Regions from separate parts of the Micromonospora sp. NPDC005174 genome, predicted to be linked through region 2. Evidence: riboswitches for the same ligand, from Rfam matches in the RefSeq annotation. Region 2 holds a riboswitch; the other holds the start of a gene.
The links. A riboswitch is a leader RNA that binds a small molecule or an ion and turns the genes downstream of it on or off. The one in region 2 is predicted to bind cyclic di-AMP.
Positions count from the first base shown of each region.

Region 1 (4,513 bases), on a different contig from region 2:
CGTCCGCAGCGCGATGGGCGGCCAGCAGGCACGCCGGCTGTGTCCGGACGCGATCGTGGTGCCGCCTCGGATGTCGGCGTACACGGCGGCGAGCCGCGCGGTCTTCGAGGTCTTCCGGCAGACCACTCCGCTGGTCGAGGGGATCTCCATCGACGAGGCGTTCCTGGACGTGGGCGGCCTGCGGCGGCTGGTCGGGTCACCGGCCGACATCGCGGCGCGGCTGCGCCGGGAGGTCCGTGAACGGGTCCACCTTCCGATCACGGTGGGTGTGGCCCGCACGAAGTTCCTGGCGAAGGTGGCCAGCGGGGTGGCGAAACCGGACGGCCTGCTGGTGGTCGCACCGGACGCCGAGGTGGCGTTCCTGCACCCCCTCCCGGTCGAACGGTTGTGGGGCGTCGGCCCGGTCACCTCCGCGAAGCTGCGGGAGCACCGGATCCGTACCGTCGGCGACGTGGCCCGGCTCGGTGAGGCCGCGCTGGTGTCGCTGCTCGGGTCCGGTGCCGGTCGGCACCTGCACGCGCTGGCGCACAACCGTGACCCACGCGCGGTGCAGGTCGGTCGCCGACGCGGCTCGATGGGTGCCCAACACGCGCTGAGTCGTACCCCGCACGCCCCGGCGGAACTGGACGCCATCCTCGCCGGTCTGGTCGACCGGGTCACCCGCCGGATGCGCGCGGCCGGGCGGTCCGGTCGCACCGTGGTGCTGCGGTTGCGCTTCGGCGACTACAGCCGGGCGACCCGCTCGCACACCATCGGCAAGGCGACCGCGGACACGACGCCGCTGCTCGCCGCGGCGCGCGCGTTGCTGCGGGCGGCCCGGTTCGAGATCGACGGTCGTGGTGTCACGCTGATCGGTGTGTCGGTGGGCAACCTGGACGACAGTCCGGTCCAGCCGGAGTTGCCGTTCCACCGCGACCCGGGCGCGGAGTTGGACGCAGCGGTCGACGCGGTCCGCGACCGGTTCGGCTCGACGGCGCTCACCCGTGCGGTCCTGCTCGGCCGGGAGCCGGGTGTCGAGATGCCGCTGCTGCCGGATTGACCGATCTGCGTGCGGTGTCCACGCGCCCAGTTGCGACAGGAGACACATCACAGCAGGTCGGCGGTTTAGCCGGCAGCCGACGGGTGACCCTTGTGGGGTACAGCCTGACGAGGGGGGCACATGTCCGACGACACCAGCAACCGATCGAGCCGCCGCGCCGAACGCCCGCACGACGTGACCGACCCGCTGCTCTGGCAGCTCGCGGTCGACGTGCTCGAGGCCCACGAGCCCGACGACGAGGGGCACTGCCGCAATCTCCAGTGCGCCGGCCAGGCCTGGCCGTGCGCGGCCCGCACGAGCGCCGAGCAGTCGGTGCGGCTGGCCCGCAGCACCCCCGACTCGGCCGAGATGACCGTCGACGGTGACGCCGCCGGCACCGGCTGGGCGACCGCGCCGGCACCGCGCTGGGGCTGGAACGGCGAGGCGGCAGCGCGCCGCGAGCCGAGGAAGGCCGCCTCGGCGGCGTGACGCGTACCGCGCGGAGACCAGCAGACGAACGAACGCTCGGCCGGTGACCCGGCCGAGCGTTCGTCTGTCGAGCGTCAGAGAGCGAGTCGCTGGCCCGGGAGGATCAGCCCCGGGTCGGCGCCGACCAGCTGCCGGTTGCGCTCGTACAGGGCCTGCCAACCGCCGGCCTGGCGGTGCCGCTCGGCGATCTCCGACAGGGTGTCGCCCGGCTTGACCACGTACGTGTCGCCGCTGGCCGCCGGGGCGGTCCGCTCGTGATTACGGGTCGCCGGCTGGTCGCCCCGCGACGACCGCTCCTTGCCGGCGGTGGACTTCGACGAGCCGGTGGACGACTTCGTCGAGGGCTTCGCGGTGGACTTGGTCGACGTCGTGGCGGAGCCGCCCGACGAGCCGCCCTTGCGGCCGCAGGTCGGCCACGCGCCGATGCCCTGCCCGTCGAGCACCTTCTCGGCGATCGCGATCTGCTCCCCGCGGCTGGCCAGGTCGGCGCGGGCGGCGTACTTCGTGCCGCCGTAGCCGGCCCAGGTGCCCTGGGAGAACTGCAACCCGCCGTAGTAGCCGTTACCGGTGTTGATCTTCCAGTTGCCGCCGGACTCGCACTGGGCGACCGCGTCCCAGTTGACGCCGGCCTGGGCCGGAGCCGCCGGGCCGAAGAGGGCGACGGCGCCGGTGACCGCGCCGACGGCCAGGGTGCCGACGGCGACGCGGCGGGTGGTGACCCGTCGATGACGGGGTGTGTACGCAGACGTCATGGTTCGTTCCTCCACGCCGGCGAGGTGAGCTGTCGGGTTCGGGCCGAGGAGCCCGGCCGCACGGTGGCGGCTTCACCCCGAGGTGACATGCACCGAGGAACGTTGGGTCCCCCGCTCCTGCCCGGGTTCTGTTTCCGACGACCGGGGGCAGGATTTGGCGTTGCCGGTCGCGGCGTCCACGGTGGTGGACCCGACCGACGGTAGGCACGGTCGGTGACGGTCGCCCACCGCTTGTGAAGTTGTTCACCGGCCTACGCGGGGCGCTCCGGCCAGCGGTTGCGGACGACGTCCACCTGTGCACCGACCATGATGGACCGTTTCCGATCAGGGTCGACGTCCACCTGCCAACCGGCCGGCGGACCCCCGGATCGGGTCCGCCGGCCGGGGGTGATCAGAGAGTGCGCGCCAGCCGGTCCGCGAGCGTACGGGTGAAGCGTGCCGGATCGGCCAGCTCACCGCCCTCGGCGAGGACCGCCAGGCCGTACAGCAGCTCGGCGGTCTCGGTCAGCGCCTCCGAGGAGTCGCCCTGCTCGTGGGCCTTGCGCAGCCCGGCGACCAGCGGGTGACCAGGATTGATCTCCAGGATCCGCTTGGTCGTGGGGACCTCGTGCCCCATCGCCCGGTACATCTTCTCCAGCGTCGGCGTGAGGTCGTGCGCGTCGCCCACCACGCAGGCCGGCGAGGTGGTCAGCCGCGACGACAGCCGGACCTCCCGGACACTGTCGGCGAGGGTCGTGCCGAGCCACAGCACCAGCGCGCCGAACTCCTGCCGCTGCTGCTCGCGCTCGGCCTCGGCCTGCTGCTTCTCCTCGTCGGTGTCGAGGTCGACCTGGCCCTTGGCGATCGAGCGCAGCGGCCGGCCGTCGTACTCGCCGACCCGCTCGATCCACACCTCGTCGACCGGGTCGGTGAGCAGCAGCACCTCGTGACCCTTGGCCCGGAACGCCTCCAGGTGCGGGGAGTTCTCGATGGTGGCCCGGGACTCGCCGGTGGCGTACCAGATGTCGGTCTGGCCGTCCTTCATCCGCGAGACGTAGCCGGCCAGGTCGGTGGGCTCCGCCGCGTCGTGGGTGGAGGCGACCGACAGGATCTCCAGCAGGGTGTCGCGGTTGTCGGTGTCGTCGATCAACCCCTCCTTGACCACCGCGCCGAACTCGGTCCAGAAGGTGCGGTAGCGCTCGGGGTGGTTGGCCTTCAGGTCCTTGACCGTGGCGAGCACCTTGCGGACCAGGCGGCGGCGGACGATCTGGATCTGCCGGTCCTGCTGGAGGATCTCGCGGGAGATGTTCAGCGACAGGTCGTGCGCGTCGACGACACCCTTGACGAAGCGCAGGTATGTCGGGACCAGCGCCTCGCAGTCGTCCATGATGAACACGCGCTTGACGTAGAGCTGGACGCCGCGGCGGCCCTGCGGGGAGAACATGTCCAGTGGGGCGTGGCTGGGCAGGAACAGCAGCGCCTCGTACTCGAAGGTGCCCTCGCCCTTCATGTGCACGACCTCGAGCGGGTCCGCCCAGTCGTGGCTGACGTGCTTGTAGAACTCGTTGTACTCGGCGGCGTCGACCTCGTCGCGGGAGCGCGCCCAGAGCGCCTTCATCGAGTTGAGGGTCTGCACCTCGCTGGTGGCCGCCTCGCCCTCGGCGCCCGGACGCTCGACGGTCATCCGGATCGGCCACGCGATGAAGTCGGAGTAGCGCTTGACGATCTCGCGGACCGTCCACTCGGCGGTGTAGTCGTGCAGGTTGTCCTCGGTGTCGACCGGCTTGAGGTGCAGGGTCACCGAGGTGCCCTGCGGCGCGTCGTCGACGGCCTCGACGGAGTAGGTGCCCTCGCCGGCGGACTCCCAGCGGGTGCCGCCGGTCTCGCCGGCCTTGCGGGTCAGCAGGGTGACCCGGTCGGCGACCATGAACGCGGCGTAGAAGCCGACGCCGAACTGCCCGATCAGCTCCTGCGAGGCGCGGGCGTCGGCGGACTCGCGCAGCTGGCGCAGCAGCTCGGCGGTGCCGGACTTGGCGATGGTGCCGATCAGCCGGACCACCTCGTCGCGGTTCATCCCGATGCCGTTGTCCCGGACGGTCAGCGTGCGGGCGTCCCGGTCGACCTCGATGGCGACGTGCAGGTCGTCGGTGTCGGCGACGAGATCCTTGTCGACGAGCGTCGCCAGCCGCAGCTTGTCCAGGGCGTCGGACGCGTTCGAGATGAGTTCCCGCAGGAAGACGTCCTTGTTCGAGTAGATCGAGTGGACGACCAGCTG
Region 1 is NZ_JBEXIJ010000002.1:56,921-61,433, reverse strand. It holds gene dinB (DNA polymerase IV) at 1-1,039, shown strand, start outside; gene ABZU91_RS02370 (hypothetical protein) at 1,160-1,507, shown strand; gene ABZU91_RS02365 (transglycosylase family protein) at 1,582-2,259, opposite strand; cyclic di-AMP (ydaO/yuaA leader) riboswitch at 2,259-2,429, opposite strand; gene htpG (molecular chaperone HtpG) at 2,651-4,513, opposite strand, start outside.
Region 1: linked by a shared signal. The riboswitch ahead of ABZU91_RS02365 (transglycosylase family protein) and the one ahead of ABZU91_RS12380 (C39 family peptidase) in region 2 are both predicted to bind cyclic di-AMP.

Region 2 (4,513 bases):
CCGAGCTGCTGGCCGCCGACCGGGCGCGCAGCGGGCGGCAGCACGTCACCGGGGCGGCGGCCCGGGAGCTGAGCCTGACCGAGTGCGTCAACCGCTCGGACGCGCTGATCTCCGACGTCTCCGGGGTGATCTCGGACTACCTCTACTCCGGCAAGCCGTACGCGGTCACCGACATGGGCGACGAGGGTGACCGGTTCACCGAGCGCTTTCCACTGGCCGGGTCGGGCTACGTGCTGCGGCGCGACATGTCCAACGTGGACGTCGTACTCACGGCCCTGCTGGACACCGACCCGCTGGCCGACGCACGCTGGGTCACCCGCCGCCGCTACCTGGGCGACTTCCCGGCCGAGTCGTACGCCGAGGGTTTCCTGACCGCGGCCCGCCGGGAGCTGACGTCGGCGCGGGAACTGCCCGCGCCCGCACCCGCCTAGCGGTACGGCTCCAGCAGCTCCAGCACCGCCGCCGGGTCCTCCAGATGGGCGTTGTGCCCGAGGCCGGGCAGCGTGACGACCGGTACCCCATACTCCTTGAGCTGCGCGTCGGTGACCATCGGGTCGTGCTCCCCGCGCGCCAGCACCACCGGCACGTCGGTGGCGGCCAACAGCCCGGCCAGGTCGGGCTCGCCGACGGCGAACGCGCTCGTGTCCATCGCGAGCCGCCAGCGGCCGTCGACCTGACGCAGGCCGGCGTCCACCATCGGGTGGTCCGGTGCGACGAGGCCGGCGAGACCGGCGACCCGCAGGTAGCGGCGGGCGGCCTCGGTGCGGGTGGCGTACCAGCCCACCGGACGGGCTGCCAGCTCCGCCGCACGGGTCAGCTCCGTGGGTGACCAGACCGCCTTGATGCCCAGCCCCACCACCGCGTCCACCGGCAGTCCGGCGGCGCGGGCCGCCAGCGCCACGCCGACCACACCACCGAGCGAGTGCCCGAGGACGACGAGGCGGTCGTCGGGGGTCAGGCCCTGCGCGACCCGCTGGGCGAAACCCTCGAAGGAGTACGACGGCAGTGGCGCCGACCAGCCGTGGCCGGCGAGGTCGGGTGCCGACCACCGCCCGGGCCAGTGCTGTTCCAGAAGTGGTGCCCAGGGCAGCCACACGTCACCTGTCGCCCCCATGCCGTGCAGCAGCAACAGGATCGGCTCACGGCCGGCTTGACCACCCGGTTCTTCCGCCACGGCCGCAGTCTCCCACGGTTCGCCGCCCGGTACGAGAGCCGTTCAGCGGCGGTCGCCGCCCGGCAACGAAGACGCCGCGGGCGCCGGCCCCTCGTGGGGACGCGGCGCCCGCGGCGTCGTGGGGTGTCCGCCTGGATCAGGCGGAGTAGCCCCGGCTGGTGATCCAGTTGGCCAGGTCGATCGTGGTGACCCAGTACGCCGGGTCGGCCGGGTTCGCCGAGTCGGCGATCCGCACGGTCCGGCCGTTGTCCTTGTAGCCCACGACGGCGATGTAGTGCCCGCCGCCGTAGGAGTGCCAACCGCCGTCGGTGTCGGTGGCGTCGCCGACGACGTTGGCCACCACGCCCCGGCCGTCGGTGATGGCCTTGACGACGTCGGCCGCAAGGCGGTCGATCTGGGCCGGGCTGGGCGCGCCCTCGAACATGCGGGTGCGGTACGGGGAGCCCTTCACCTCGGCGTTGAGCACCCGGGTGGTGTCCTCAGCCGAGTTGGTGCCCATCTCGGTGGTGCCCAGCTCGGCACCCAGCTCCTCCTGCGTACGGTCGATGCCGCTGGCGCTCAGGGCGTTGCGGGTGGCCGCCGGGCCGCAGTTGTAGTACGTGTTCTGCGCCTCGTAGTCGTAGTCGAGCACCTTGGTCGCGGGCGGCTTCGGCGGCGTCGGCTTACGGGTGAGGTCCGGGTTGCTCGTGGCCTTCGCGGCGGGCGACGCGGCACTGGTGGCCGGGGCGGCGGTGCTCGGCGCGGTGCTCGGCGACGGGGCCGCGGACCGGACCTCGCCACGGGAGGCGACGGTGTCACTGCGCATCTCGGCGACCGTGGTCGGCGTGTGCTGGCCGGCCGGGGCGTCGGCGGCGCCGGCGACCAGGGCGCCGGTGGTGGTGGCGATCGCGAGGGCCGCGGCGGAGGCGGCGACGATCTGGTACGGGCGCTCGGTCGCGAGACGACGGAGCTGGCGCTTCAGGGTGTGCTTCACGAGGTCCTCCACGGTTCGGGGGGTGAGCGGCACACCGGGGCTCGGCCGGTATCCGGGCAGGCGCCAGCGCGCGGGCCGTGGCCCGCGGATGGTGGACCGCTCAGGGGAACACCCGGCACGGCCGGGCGGGAAAGGCGGTGACCCTGGGGGTCAGCTCACCGTCACGAGGCGGATGAGCGGGGACACCGCGACGCCGTGGAGGCGGGGGAACAACTGTGGGGTCGAGGGGTGCTGCACGAGGATGGAACTCCTTCCGTCACCGCCTACCGGGTTAGCTGACGGATTCGGGCGGGAAGATCGCCCTACCGCGGGCCGTGGCTCGCGGATTCACCCCGGACTTACTGTGGGTCCCCGGTTCGTTGATCACGATTGAGCGGGTCGGCGCGGCGTCGCCTCCTGCGATCGGTTACCGCACCGGACGGGACGACAGTACTGGCCGGTGGGCACTCTGCCAAGCCGCGCCCACCTGCGTAAACATCGATTAGCCCCGCAATTTCTGCGCGTCTTGCCGCTGACGTGACTCGATGGGACAACCGGTTCCGCCGGGACCTGTGGGCGACAACCGGACAGGCCGCCGACAACGCCGCCGCAATGCCAGGAACAATGGCCCCCGATGATGCCGGTCGCCCGATTCCGCCGCCGGTGGCGCGCCTCACATAACGGATCGGGCTCAACCCGCCCGAGCCGGACGCCAGCGCGCCACGACTGCCGTACGGGACGCCCGCGTCGCCGTACGCCGTGACCGTGCCGGGCCCGGCCGCGACCGCACCGCCGCCGCGTACGCCTCCTCGGCGAGGGTGCGCGCCGACTCGGCGGCCACCTCCGCGTCCCGCCAGGCCGACCGCTCCCGCTGCACGGCCCCCCGGTGCTCCGCCAGCCTCGCGTCACGGATCGCCCGGACGAGCAGCACCTCCTGCTCCACCGGGTGTCGGCGGGGGTCCCAGCCACGCCGGTGCCCGAACACGTCACCGAGCTGCGCCATGGTCAGCTCCCCGCGCCAGTACGCCGCCATCGCGGCTCGGTGCAGATAGCGCTCCCGGGCCGCGTACTCGCCGGGGGTGTGCGGGGTCCGGGGAGTCGGCAACGCCCCTGCGGTGGCGACCCGGCGGGCCGCGGTGTCCGCCTCGTCGTACGCCGTCCACGCCTGCTGCGCCTCGTCCTGAGCGACCAGCCAGTCAGCGCGACGGCGTCGGGCGGTCCGCGCCGCTCGGGCGGCGGCGACGGCCACCTCCTCGGCGTACCGGCGCAGGTCGGCGATCTCCGCGGCGGCCAGCTCGCGGGCGGTGGGGGTCGGCGGCGTCGGGTCGGCCGCCGGCGAGTCCCGCTCCGGGCGGGCCACCAGTACGGCGAGGACCGTCAGCGCCAGCAGGAACAGGGCCGACCAGATGGCGGCGGCCTGGGGCACCTCGGTCAGGAACTGGTAGAAGACGACGGTTTCCATGGTCGGCTCCTCGGCATGAGCACGTCAGCGATGGGATGCCGCACGGCGAGGGTGCGGGCGGTGTGTCGTCAGGTGCGGTGGCGGGGCGCTCAGGTCGACGGCAGGCCCGTGGGCCCAATGGTCGGCCTGGGGGTCCGGTGGCCGGGTAGAGACCGGCGTCTGGCATACGACTCGGCGCTCGCCGGACGGCGTGACGCCCCGCCTGTGACCCGCTAGGCCGGCGGCGCTCGGGAGGCTCGGCTGGCCGGGCCGGCGGCTCGGAGCGAGGGCTCAGCGGCCGTGCGGGCCTGGTTGCCGGCCACCGGCGGGCCTGGCAGGACGGCCAAGGCATCCTTCAGCGCAGGCTGCGGGTCGACGGACCGCGCCGGCCCGGCGTCGGCCCGCGCCCCGGCGACCGGGTCCCCGCCGGCGTGCTGGGCAGCGGCCCGGCCGGAGAGAGCCGCGCGGTCGGTGACGGCGCGGTCGGTGAGGGCCGCGATCGACGGTCCGAGCGGCTCCGCGAGGGCGAGCGACCCGATGGTGGGCGGCGGGGCCGCTGCGGCCGATGCCGGCAGCAGCGCCGGGGCCGCGCCCAGGGCGAGCGACAGCACGGCGAGGCTGGTCAGCACCCGTGCCGCCCAGCGCGCCACCCACCACAGGGGACAGGTGAGCGCGACCGGGAGCACGTCCTCACGCTACCGTCGGGACCGCCCGGACGCATCGGCGACGGGCGTGTCGGCCCGCGCCGCGCCGACCCCGTCCGACCAGCGTGGACATGGTGGCGTGAGAGCCGGCTCTGGTGGGTGCCACCGCGCCCGTCAAGATCGTGCTCGATCGTTGATGTAGTGGCCTCAGTCGGCTCACGAGACCACTACAACCGGGATCGAGTGCGATCTTGCGCGGGCGCGCGGGCGGATTCGCCGGGGACGTCGGGGTCGACGCCTCC
Region 2 is NZ_JBEXIJ010000008.1:167,113-171,625, forward strand. It holds gene ABZU91_RS12370 (CDP-glycerol glycerophosphotransferase family protein) at 1-431, shown strand, start outside; gene ABZU91_RS12375 (alpha/beta fold hydrolase) at 428-1,174, opposite strand; gene ABZU91_RS12380 (C39 family peptidase) at 1,311-2,159, opposite strand; cyclic di-AMP (ydaO/yuaA leader) riboswitch at 2,393-2,533, opposite strand; gene ABZU91_RS12385 (hypothetical protein) at 2,818-3,588, opposite strand; gene ABZU91_RS12390 (hypothetical protein) at 3,801-4,253, opposite strand; gene ABZU91_RS12395 (acyltransferase) at 4,439-4,513, opposite strand, start outside.